3 regions of the Peribacillus sp. SRI_006 genome follow, and region 2 is predicted to be linked to each of the others. Evidence: riboswitches for the same ligand, from Rfam matches in the RefSeq annotation. Region 2 holds a riboswitch; each other region holds the start of a gene.
What was found. A riboswitch is a leader RNA that binds a small molecule or an ion and turns the genes downstream of it on or off. The one in region 2 is predicted to bind lysine.
Positions count from the first base shown of each region.

Region 1: another riboswitch for lysine. It lies ahead of AC2YHV_RS00370 (aspartate kinase); the one in region 2 lies ahead of dapA (4-hydroxy-tetrahydrodipicolinate synthase).
Region 3: another riboswitch for lysine. It lies ahead of AC2YHV_RS10545 (amino acid permease); the one in region 2 lies ahead of dapA (4-hydroxy-tetrahydrodipicolinate synthase).

Region 1 is NZ_JBYCZT010000001.1:78,034-82,283, reverse strand. It holds gene AC2YHV_RS00375 (YslB family protein) at 321-791, shown strand; gene AC2YHV_RS00370 (aspartate kinase) at 855-2,087, opposite strand; lysine riboswitch at 2,177-2,353, opposite strand; gene uvrC (excinuclease ABC subunit UvrC) at 2,415-4,187, opposite strand.
Region 2 is NZ_JBYCZT010000017.1:37,386-41,635, reverse strand. It holds gene AC2YHV_RS22385 (spore germination protein) at 1-1,378, opposite strand, end outside; lysine riboswitch at 1,748-1,926, shown strand; gene dapA (4-hydroxy-tetrahydrodipicolinate synthase) at 2,060-2,956, shown strand; gene AC2YHV_RS22375 (D-2-hydroxyacid dehydrogenase) at 3,085-4,047, shown strand.
Region 3 is NZ_JBYCZT010000006.1:169,387-173,636, forward strand. It holds gene AC2YHV_RS10535 (metal ABC transporter solute-binding protein, Zn/Mn family) at 1-536, opposite strand, end outside; gene AC2YHV_RS10540 (LacI family DNA-binding transcriptional regulator) at 1,167-2,129, shown strand; lysine riboswitch at 2,390-2,575, shown strand; gene AC2YHV_RS10545 (amino acid permease) at 2,672-4,123, shown strand; gene AC2YHV_RS10550 (glycoside hydrolase family 13 protein) at 4,173-4,250, opposite strand, start outside.

The DNA.
Region 1 (4,250 bases), on a different contig from region 2:
CCGCGTGAAAATACAGTATAGAGTCAAAAAACTCCTCTATACTTCCTTTACAATTATGTGACATGTCCATTTTACTCCTGACTTCTATGTGCGTCAAGAAAACGGATACAAGAAATCTCTTTTTCAGAATAGATTTTATTGGATTATCTTGGGTGTTTTTTGTTTGTCAAGATGATATTTTGAATAAATTTCTAATTTAACTATTAATATCTCGGTATAATTTCTCATTTTTTTCCAATTGCTATTTAAATAAATAAAAAACAGTATAATTTGCAAAAGAAATACGTTTATAATAGATTTACAGAAAGAGGCGATAAACTATGAAAAAAAATATTGCTGCTGCGATAGAAGAAGAGATTCAAACGGAAGAAATTCAAACTGAAGAATTCAAAGTTCCAGCTTTCGGGTACGAATTAATCAGAGAAGTTCTATTGAACGATATTCTCGGAAAAGACTCTAATCAAATCCTCTATTGGGCAGGTAAACAATTAGCAAGAAAATTCCCATTGAAGGGCGATCAGGAAGTGATTGAATTTTTCCAAAGCGCTGGATGGGGCAATCTGGAAATCTTGAAGTATACGAAACACCAGATGGAATTATCCCTCACGGGTGAAATAATCAGCCGCCGCCTGGATTTACACCCTGATTGTCACTTCCAGCTTGAAGCCGGTTTCCTTGCCGAGCAGTTTTCACTGCAAAAAAAATTCCTCAGCGAATCAACGGAAGAAATCAAACGCCGCGCAAAAAAAGTGATATTCACCATCCAATGGGATCCCAGAGATCCAATCTAATGAGCCCTGAAAACAGACTTACCCTTTTTACCGGAAGTCTGTTTTTTATTGGACTCCTGACACTTAAGCTAGCACATTTGCATGCTGACCAAGTTTAAATGCTTCATGAAGGGATTCAACCGCCTTCACCATTTCCTTTTCATTGACGACGGTCGAAACTTTAATTTCCGATGTGCTGACCATTTTCACCTGGATGCCTGTATTGGCCATCACTTCAAACATTTCGGCAGCCACTCCCGGATTGGATACCATACCAGAACCGACGATGGACACTTTGGCCAATCCGCTCTCCGTTTCGACCCGGTCGAATCCCAATTGTTCTTTATTATTTTCCAGAACGATCAAGGCCGCTTCCGTATCTTCACTTTTTGTGGAAAAAGATAGATTCGTCGTATCCTCGGCAGTCATGCTTTGAATGATGATGTCCACATTGATCCGGTTTTTCGCAAGCGTCGTGAAGATCGTGGATAATGCACCAAGTGATTGGGGCAAACCATATATTGTGACCCTCGTAATACTGTCTTCAAAAGCAATGCCGCGTACAATTAAGTTTTCTTCCATAGTTGCTTCCTCCTCTATGATCGTACCTGATTCTCTCTCCATGCTTGAACGGACTTCAAGCGGAATTTGATAATTTTTTGCATATTCGACAGCCCTTGGGTGAAGGACGCCCGCCCCCAGGTTGGCAAGTTCCAGCATTTCATCGTAAGAAATGGATTGGAGTTTTCGCGCGCCTTTTATGTAGCGTGGGTCCGTTGTGAAAACACCCGTTACATCTGTATAAATATCGCATCTATCCGCATTAAGCGCTGCTGCGATGGCAACTGCCGTCGTATCGGAACCGCCTCGCCCTAAGGTAGTGATTTCCCCATTTGCATCGTTACCCTGGAAACCGGCTACGACCACTATTTTCTTCTCCTGAAGCTGGGCTTGGATCCTTGTGGCATCGATGTTTAAAATCCGGGCATTCCCATGAACGGATTCCGTTTGCATGCCAGCCTGCCAGCCGGTATACGAAATGGCTTCATGTCCTTCTTCAATCAATGCCATCGTTAACAGGGAAATCGTTACCTGTTCCCCAGTCGTCAATAGCATATCCATTTCCCTCTTGCTTGGGGATCCGGAAATATCACGCGCCATGGAAACCAATTGGTCCGTTGTTTTCCCCATAGCTGAAACAACGACGACAACCTCATTTCCTTTCTCCGCTTCCTCGATTACCCGATTGGCAACATTTTTGATTTTTTCTACGCTACCGACGGATGTTCCGCCGAATTTTTGAACGATTAATGCCATCCTCATGCACCCTCTCTACTTTTTAGGCAATAAAAAAAGCAATGAGAAATATCTCATTGCTGTGGTCACATATCTTAATACTGTAATCACAGTGAGATAGCTCTCCAGGGTATAAACCCTGACAATCCGCCATTTATTAAATGTCGGACCAGGAGGACAAGGTATGAGTCTTGTCTTCCTTCGGCGGCGTCCCCTTTCAAAACCTTTCATGGAAGCTCATACTTCTCCAGGTTTTTACTCTTGAATTCCGCACCTCTATCAGCACTTTTAAGTTGTCTAGTTAAAAATTCCTTTTAATCATAGCATAGAGATTTATCGGTAGCAAGATTATTCTTGTAATTTTCTAACGATTCCCTCGGCTACCCCTTTTGGCATGCCAGCTTCCATGATTTCCTCGGCCGTCGCCTCTTTGATTTTCTTCAATGATCCAAAATGCCTTAATAATTGCTTCCTTCGCTTTTCCCCGACTCCTGGAATATCATCAAGCTGGGAGTGAACCGCATTTTTCCCGCGTAGCTGGCGATGAAACGTAATCGCGAACCGATGCACTTCATCCTGAATTCTTTGCAATAGGTAAAATTCCTGGCTCCTTGAATCAAGAGGTACAAGTTCAAGCGGATTTCCGATCATCAATTGCGAGGTCCTATGCTTTTCATCCTTAATGAGGCCTGAAAGTGGAATATCCAAGCCTAATTCATTTTCCAGAATATCCCGTACCGCTTCGACATGTCCCTTTCCGCCATCAATGATGATCAAGTCCGGAAGCGGCAGCCCTTCTTTCAATACTCGTGAATACCTTCTTCTGACCACTTCACGCATCGATTCATAATCATCAGGTCCCTGGACCGTCTTGATCTTATATTTTCGGTACTCTCTTTTTTCCGGCTTCCCATCAATGAACACGACTAAAGCGGAAACGGGGTCACTTCCCTGGATATTGGAGTTATCGAAAGCTTCAATTCGATGCGGGGTGTAGATACCCAGTTGTTTCCCGAGGTTTTCCACCGCATTGATCGTTCTTTCTTCATCCCTCTCAATCAAAGAGAATTTTTCCTGAAGGGCGATGGAGGCATTTTTATTCGCCAATTTAAGCATGTCTTTTTTCGCTCCCCGTTTCGGGTGAATCGTTTTGACACCAAGCAGCCCTTCGGCCATTTCGGCATCCACAGATTCAGGCAGCAAGATTTCCTTTGGTTTAAAATGGTTCGTAATCTCGTAAAACTGACCGAGGAATGTAAGAAGTTCCTGTTCGGGTTCATCGTAGACCGGAAAAAGCGAAACATCCCTTTCTATCAATTTACCCTGCCGGACAAAAAATACCTGAACGCACATCCAGCCTTTATCATAGGCAAAGCCAAATACATCCCTGTCGATGAAATCGGTCGTCATCATTTTCTGCTTCTCCATCGTAATATCGATGTGGGCAATCTTGTCACGGAACTCCTTGGCCCTCTCGAAATCGAGTTCTTCCGATGCCTCCAGCATTTTTTCAGTCAGTTCTTTTTTTATTTCAGTATGCCCGCCGTTCAAGAACCGGTTGATATCATCGACCATTTTTTTATATTCCTGTTCCTCTACTTCATATACACATGGGGCCAGGCACTGACCAAGGTGATAGTAGAGACAAACGCGATCCGGTAACGTATTGCATTTTCTTAGGGGATAGATGCGGTCGAGCAATTTTTTCGTTTCGTTAGCTGCAAATGCATTCGGATAAGGACCGAAATATTTCCCTTTGTCTTTTTTGACTTTTCGCGTAATGATTAGACGCGGGTGGCGTTCCGCAGTCAGCTTGATGAAAGGATACGTCTTATCATCCTTTAGCATGACATTATATTTTGGGTCATGTTTTTTGATTAAGTTCAACTCTAAAATAAGAGCCTCGATATTGGAAGAGGTGACAATGTATTCGAAATCCTCAATCTCGTTCACAAGTCGAAATGTTTTACCGTCGTGAGATCCCGTAAAGTAAGAGCGGACACGATTCTTCAACACTTTCGCTTTGCCTACATATATAATCGTTCCCTGACGATCTTTCATTAAATAACAACCAGGTTGATCGGGAAGAAGGGCAAGTTTATTCTTTATTTGTTGATTCATGCATTCAGCCTCCTGTTCTCCCTTTTTTACAATCATTATATATCAAGATAGCGAAAAAAGCTT
Region 2 (4,250 bases):
TCAAGGCATCCCGCATATCATAAATCCTTGGCGGATATAATGGTTCAAGAAATGGCCTCCCTAAGGAACTTATCCTCAGTAAATGCACAAGCAAAAAACAAAAACTGATAGCTATACCAAACAATCCTAAAAAATAAGCCATGAGCAGGAGAGGAAATCGAATTAAGCGAATGGTATTACCCATTTGATAAACAGGTGTAGTAAAAGAACCAAGAGCCGACAATGCAACAAGAATTAATAATACATTACTCGTTAGCCCTGCCTCAACAGATGCCGTCCCAATTACAATACCACCTACGATACCTATTGTTTGACCTACTTTAGTCGGCAGTCTAGCTCCTGCCTCCCTGAGAAGTTCGATGGCTAATTCCAAGATTAATGCTTCTAAAATCGGTGGAAATGGAATTCCGCTACGAGAAATCACAAGCGTACTGACTAAATCCTTTGGGATCAACTCATAATGATAAGTGAGAACTGCGACATATATGGGGGTCATTAGGATGGAAAACAATACAGCAAAAAAACGAATAAGCCTAAAGAATGAGGCAATCGTCCAGTTGAGAAAATAATCTTCGAATGCCGCAAAGTATTCAAAGAATGTGGAGGGCCCAAGTAAGCCATGTGGAGCTCCATCCACCAAGATCACTACTTTGCCTTCTCCTAGTACCGCAGCCAATCGATCAGGTCGTTCCGTATCGATAAATTGAGGAAAAGGAGAATTTTTATTATCTTCAATCATTTGTGAAATATAGGAGCTATCAATTATTTGGTTAACCCTTAAATCAGATATGCGCTGTATGACGGTTTCTACATTCTCCTTATTTGCAATTCCTTCTATATGAAGCACAGCTACTCTTGTTTTGGATAACTTCCCAACAATAATTTCTTCAACAGCAAGTTCTGCAATTGGAAGCCGTTTTCGGATTAAATATAAATTCGTATCAAGTGATTCGACCAGTGCCTCTTTCGGACCGACAACACTGAACTCTACCTCTGGCAGTGTAACTTGCCTCGAAGTGTTATTTGCTGCTTTAACTAAAACTGCCTGATCAGATTTAGTTAATGTTATGGCTATATAACCCATTAACAGCTGACTTTGTAGTTCAGCAGGATTTTTTGTAAAAACAAGCCCCTCTATCGGCAAGTTATGTACAAGCTCCTCCAGAGTTGAAGAATTTGTATGTAAAAAAGGAAGGAGGTCTCTATGCATTATATCTTTATCAATTAATGTATCGAAAAAAGATACACAGTATATTTCATTTTCAAAATTGAGTGTAAAGCTTGTGAAGTCCTTGGACTTTTGCAGATGTTCGAGTACATCAGTGAAGTCTGTAGATTTATGATTTTCTTGCTTTTTAAAGAATGAATATCTTTTCAATAGACTCCACTCCTTTGATTGTAAGATATGGATATTATTAACGAATGGTAGGATTTTATACGCACGAATACTTAGTTGAAATTACTGATTAAAATTAGCGGCCAACTGTAATTTTCAATAAATTTATTAGTGAGTTTTAATCGGATAAATGAAAAAGAATCATTAAAGGGAGTTGTATTGTCTACTGCTCCCTCGTCCATTGAATATTTGTTCAGCCTATAACGAATAAAAATGAATCCACCCCAATACTCTAGCCATTCCCATAGATTTCTAGCATTCTTAAAAAACTTCATAATTAGGCTTGCAACAGAATGGATTCCCTGTTATATTACAATCAATTAAATATTTTCTTACTTCAAATTTTTTTGAAGTGAGGATAGAGGAGCAAAGACCATTAGTACACATTTTGAGGAGAATGAGATCCTATGACTATTGTGGAAAGGGGAATTTGCCGAAGCGGAAAGAATCTCATGTTCTTGAAGCTGGTTCTGCTATTGAATAAATACAGAACTGTCATATAGGAAACTATATGGAGGGCTATCTTATGCGCGGAAACATTTTTTGGTAAATATTGTTTCTACTGCAGCAGCGAATCCTCGTTGTTGCTTTTTTGCGTTTACTCCTGAATGGCCCTAACCACCTCTGAATATTTTTAAAAATTATACAAAAGGGTGTGAAGTTATGAATTTTGGCCAAGTTTTAACCGCAATGGTTACCCCGTTCAATCATAATGAAGAGGTTGATTTTAATGCTACGAGAACTTTAGTAAACCATTTGATTGCTAATGGTTCTGATGGATTAGTAATAGCTGGTACAACTGGAGAGTCCCCTACCTTAACTCAAGAAGAGAAAATAGATTTATTCAAATTTGTTGTAGATGTTGTTGATGGAAGAGTTCCAGTCATAGCTGGAACCGGCTCAAATAACACGAGAGCTTCCATCAGCTTAACAAAGCAAGCGGAGGCCGCAGGAGTCGACGGAATCATGCTCGTCACCCCCTACTATAACAAGCCGTCTCAAGAAGGATTATTTCAGCACTTTAGCGCTATAGCCCATTCAACATCATTACCGGTAATGCTTTATAATATTCCAGGACGAAGTGTTGTAAACATGTCAGTGGAGACGATTGTCAGCCTCTCAAAAATCAACAATATCGTGGCAGTAAAAGAAGCAAGTGGTGACTTGGATGCCATGGCACAAATCATAAGCAAAACAACTAGTGATTTTACTTTGTACAGCGGCGATGATGGGTTGACATTACCGGTTTTAGCCATCGGTGGAACAGGCGTTGTTTCGGTTTCTTCACACATAATTGGTAATGAAATGCAAGAAATGATCAATAGCTTTAAAAATGGTGATGTCCTTGGCGCTGCCGCTGCACATCGTACACTTCTTCCAATCATGAAAGCATTATTTGCTGCACCAAGCCCGGGACCAGTAAAATCAGCATTAAATATGCGGGGGGTACATGTTGGAGGTGTCCGCTTACCATTGATCCCTTTAAACGATGAAGAAGAAAGAGCACTGCAAATAGTTCTAGAGCCTAGTAACGCAGAAGCCATTTTATTAAATAAATAAAACGAATGATTCTGGAGAAATTTTAAAAAGCAGTGCATACTCGAAAGAAATGCACTGTTTTTTTATCCATGTACGACTCAGGAGAAAGAATTTATACTATATATAAAGAATCAATAAGGAGAGAGCCAATGGCGGGTACACACAAACCAAACATTCTTGTATTTAGTCCCATTCAGTCAGAGGTCGATGCTTATGCTGATCATATCCGAAATAGTGGGTTTATATCGGTAAAGACAGCGAAAACTTTGGAGGAAGCAGAAAAATATTTACCCGGCACTGAAGTTATTTTGGGATGGAATTTCCCGACGCAATTACTATGTAAACCAGTTGCCTCATCTGTTCGCTGGTTTCAATCAATGGGAGCCGGGGTCAATGATTTGATTGCAGACAAATCGATACCTCAAAACATTACAATAACTCGAATTATTGACCAATTTGGTGCTTACATCTCTGAATATGTATTTTCGTTTCTCTTGGACATAGTGAAAGACGGTCCTCGGATGAGACAATCGCAATTGGAGCGGAGATGGGATCCTTTCATTTCTGAAACTCTAAAGGGGAAAACAATCGGGGTGGCTGGACTTGGATCGATTGGCGCTGAACTTGTACGTAAAGCCCGGGCATTTGATATGAATGTGCATGGGTTAAGCTTTAGTGGAAAACAAGCAACACTCGTGGATCTCCACTTTACTCCAGATCAATGGGGTGAATTTGTAAAAGATCTGGATTATTTGGTCCTGACCCTTCCTTTAACGGATTCCACTTATCATATCATTAACCAGGACCTTCTTTTAGCGATGAAGTCCAACGCTTACCTTATCAACGTTGGCCGCGGAGCATTGATAGATGAAGGGGATTTACTATCTGTCATGCGAGCAGGGCATCTACAGGGAGCGGTCCTCGATGTATTTGAGACAGAACCGTTGCCAAAAGAACATGTCTTCTGGTCCATGCCGAATGTGTTTGTCACTTCCCACCTGTCAGGACCAAGTACGATTAACGAAGTGAGCAGCTTTTTCATTGAAAATTTAAAGCGATTTTCAAGTGAACAACCATTAAGTGGAATGGTAGATCGGAACCGAGGGTATTAAACCCGATTAGAATTGTTGTAATTTGCTTGCAATTATTTATTGAAAAGGCCGCATTCTTCAACGGAGGAATGCGACCTACAAACTAAAAGTGAATAATTTGATTTTTTTCAAGGATTATTGAAAGTGGATTTTCATTTGTTTAGCTTTATCTCCCTCTTACCCTCACAAGAGATAGGCTTTTTTCGATGGAGTTACCGTGTGGC
Region 3 (4,250 bases), on a different contig from region 2:
TTATCAAGTTCCTCCAATTGCAGAACGTACTCCTCATAATTTTCACGATACTCCGCTTCATGGTCCGGGTCCTTGGCAATCAATTCTTTCTTAACTGCCTCCGCCGCAACGATCCAAAGTTTTACATCAAACCATACGTGGGGATCATGCTCCTTTGCACCCACTTTGCGAAGTTGGTTCTCCTTGAAGTCCTCCGTTACGGCAATCGTCGGTTTATCCTTGCTCATCATTTCAAATATATCCGTCATTTTACCTTCAAGATGCACACCGTTATAAAAAATCATATCCGCCGAATCCAGTGTCTTAACATCACCCTGCGTCGCTTTATATAGATGGGGGTCGACTCCCGGACCCATTAAACTGGTGACCTCGACATGTTTACCGCCGATATTCTCAACCAAATCCCCAATCATTCCCGTTGTTGTAACGACATCCAGCTTGCCATTGCCATTATCGCTTTCGGCCGTATCATTGCCGCACCCCGTTAAAACCAGCAATGCAGCAAGCACGCTCCCAATAGATTTCAGAAAACCCATCCATATTCCCTCCCTTTTGTATCTCTCTAAAATAGTTTGCCATGTGCAAAATTAAGTGTAAATTTTTTTACATTGTCGTAAATGCTAAAAAGTTTCCCGAACACAACTTATTTTATACTATACACAAATATACAAAAAAAGTGCAACTATTTTTAAACATTTCAAAAAGGCGAATGACTTTTACACACAGCAAAAACTGTCAGGAAGCTCCACTAGGCAGCTTCTGACAGTCAGTCATTCCGTATGATGAAATTATATTTATATTGTGGAGTTTTACTGGTGAACATAACTAGGGGGAGCTATTTCTGGACGACGTGAAATTCACGAATAAACGCGATTTCCACGCGTAAAACCGCGGACTTCTTGACGGGCATTGCCACTCATTTCTCCTGTTTCAAGGAAATGGCCAAGTACGCAAATCCCAATTCGATTCCGCAAAGCAAAAACAGGGTGATTAAAGTTTGGAACATCATGTTTTCCTCCTCCTCTAAGACTTAGACCAATCTTAAAGGATGAAACCAATACCATAACAAGACCCTATTTGCAGAAATCTTCAGCAGTCCCCACTGTTCCCTTGCCCTGAAATGGGTTTCATACTGTACAATATAAAAAAAGAAAAACGGTGATACCATGACAAATATTAAAGAAATAGCTCAATGTGCTGGTGTATCTATCTCAACAGTGTCTCGTGTATTGAATGATCATCCTTATGTAAGCCCCGATAAAAGAAAGAGCGTCCTAGAAGCGATCAATCGTTTGAATTATTCGAGAAACATCAACGCCATCCATCTTTCAAAAGGGAAAACCAACCTTATCGGCGTCATCATCCCCTTCAACAATCACCCATATTACGGGGCAATCGTTAACGGAATCACAAAACAGGCAAATGCAATTGGCTGTCATATCGTCATCTTTCAAACAAATTATGACAGGGAGAAAGAGATCCAGGCTTTTAATATGCTGCAAATGAAGCAGCTCGATGGCATTATCGTTTGTTCAAGGATTTCGGAAATGAAAATCCTCTTGGATTATCAAAAATACGGACCGATTATTTTATGTGAAGATACCGCCCAGGCTGAATTCTCATCCATCAGCATTGATCATTATGCAGCTTTCTCCTGTGCCCTTGAGTACGTGATTGCTAAGGGATATAAGAAAATTGGATACAGCCTCGGCCGTAAAAAGAGCAGAAACAGTTCCCATCGTACAAAGGCCTTTAACGATATCATGAGTAAACATCAACTGATAAACAATAAAGAATGGCTGTTTGAAGGCAGTTATCACATTAAGGACGGTGAACAATTGTTTCAGGAATGGAATTCGATGATGGATAAACCTGAAGCCATCATCATCACGAATGATGACACGGCGGCGGGCTTCATTCTTACCGCTAAGAAATTGGGTATAAGGGTACCGGAAGATGTGGCCATTCTCGGCTTCAATAATGATAGCCTTGGCGAAATGCTCGACATCACGACCATTTCCTTACCGCTGGAATGGATTGGGAAAATGGCAGTGGATCTCTTTGAGAATCCTGAAGAGGTCAAACATGTAAAACTGGACTATGCCCTAATAAAAAGGAAAACCGTTTAGTTATCAGGATGTGCTATATTTAAGTACATCGTCGTCACTTGATTCTTCCTTACCGCCATCATTCATTAACTAGGAAAAAATAACCACATGAAATAATCATTGCGATATCCCAGAAGTTATTTTATAATTTTGATATAGTAAAGTTTACTCAATTACTAGCAATCTATTAGCGATTGCATGAATTTCATGAGTGAAATCGTCAGACGTCACCTACAAACTGACGCCAACGATTTTAGAAAATTGAATACTTCCTCATTTACCGATGAGTTAGAGGCTGCAGCTTATAAAAGTAAAACGGACGAGATTCTGGAAAATTAAAGACTCCGTTTGAAAGGATAAGTTGCCGAAGTTAGGGTATATTCCTTGTATATTCTTGCTGGCGGTGTAACCGAATAGGAACACCACTGTCACGTTTTTTCAAAAAAGCGTGGGGAGCTATCTTCGGAAGGATAAACGGGTTTATTATAAACAGCCGTCGATCTTTTTCGACTGCTGTTTTTTTATTTTTCGTTCCCTTCCAATAAAAAGGAGTGTAAAATCAATTGTCAAATTCACAATCAGCATCAAGCCCTACTGAATTGAAAAGGAGCCTGAAAGCGCGTCATTTAATGATGATTTCATTAGGTGGAACGATTGGAACAGGTTTATTTTTAGCAAGTGGCGGTGCCATTCATTCAGCCGGTCCCGGCGGTGCCTTGGTGGCATACGCGGTCATCGGCATCATGGTTTATTACTTAATGACAAGTCTTGCAGAAATGGCGGCGTTCATGCCAGTGGCCGGTTCGTTCCGTGTCTATGCATCCAAATTCGTCGATCCGTCCTTCGGTTTTGCGATTGGTTGGAATTACTGGTATAACTGGGCAATCACCATTGCCGCCGAATTGGCAGCCGTTGTCTTAATTATGAAGTTCTGGTTCCCGGATAGCCCTTCATTTATCTGGAGTGCCATTGCGTTAATCATTATGTTTCTTATCAATTACATGTCCGTTAAAGGTTTCGGTGAAACAGAATTCTGGTTTGCCATGATCAAGGTCGTGACAGTCGTCATTTTCTTGATTACGGGTGTTCTGATCATTCTTGGAATCATGGGTGGGAAAAACCCAATTGGTTTTTCCAATTTCACAATGGGCGAAGGTCCCTTTAACGGAGGGTTCTTCACGATTCTAGGTGTATTCATGGCTGCCGGCTTTTCATTCCAAGGTACGGAATTGCTTGGAGTGACTGCTGGTGAGAGTGAGGATCCAGAAAAAAATATCCCAAAAGCGATCAGATCCGTTTTCTGGCGTATCATCTTATTCTATATCTTAGCCATTTTTGTAATTGGCATGATCATTCCGTTCACCGATTCACGTTTACTGAGTCAAGATGTTGCCGTAAGTCCATTCACGCTTGTATTTGAACGGGCCGGCCTTGCATTTGCTGCATCGATCATGAACGCGATCATTTTATCATCGGTACTCTCTGCGGGTAACTCTGGCATGTATGCTTCAACCCGTATGTTATGGGACTTGGCACGTGATGGGAAAGCACCGAAATTCCTAGGCAAGTTAGATAAAAGAGGAGTGCCCGTGAATGCACTTATCGTGACTTCCTTAGTTGGCTGTGTTGCATTCTTAGCTTCATTTTTCGGGGACGGCGTCGTTTATATCTGGTTATTGAACGCTTCAGGCATGGCAGGATTCGTCACTTGGGTAGGGATTGCGATTGCCCATTATCGGTTCCGCAAAGCCTATGCAGCTCAAGGCCTTGATATGAATGCTCTACCATTCCGGGCAAAAGGCTTCCCATTCGGACCTATATTCGCGCTTGTCCTTTGTATTATCATTATCATCGGACAAGGCTATCAAGCGTTCAGCAGCGATGGGATCGACTGGAATTCAATGTTCGTTTCCTACATTGGCTTGATTCTATTTTTCGTCCTATGGTTCGGCTATAAAATAAAGCATAAAACGAAAATCATTCCGCTTGAGGAATGTGATCTTAAAACAAAATAATACGTAAAGGACCTGTTCTTCCCTAACCGGAGAAGGACAGGTCCTTTTTTCATTTCAAATGATAAACACGGCATTCATATGGTTGCAGGGGTTTGCTGGAGATTCCTTCTTCCTCCTGACCATAATT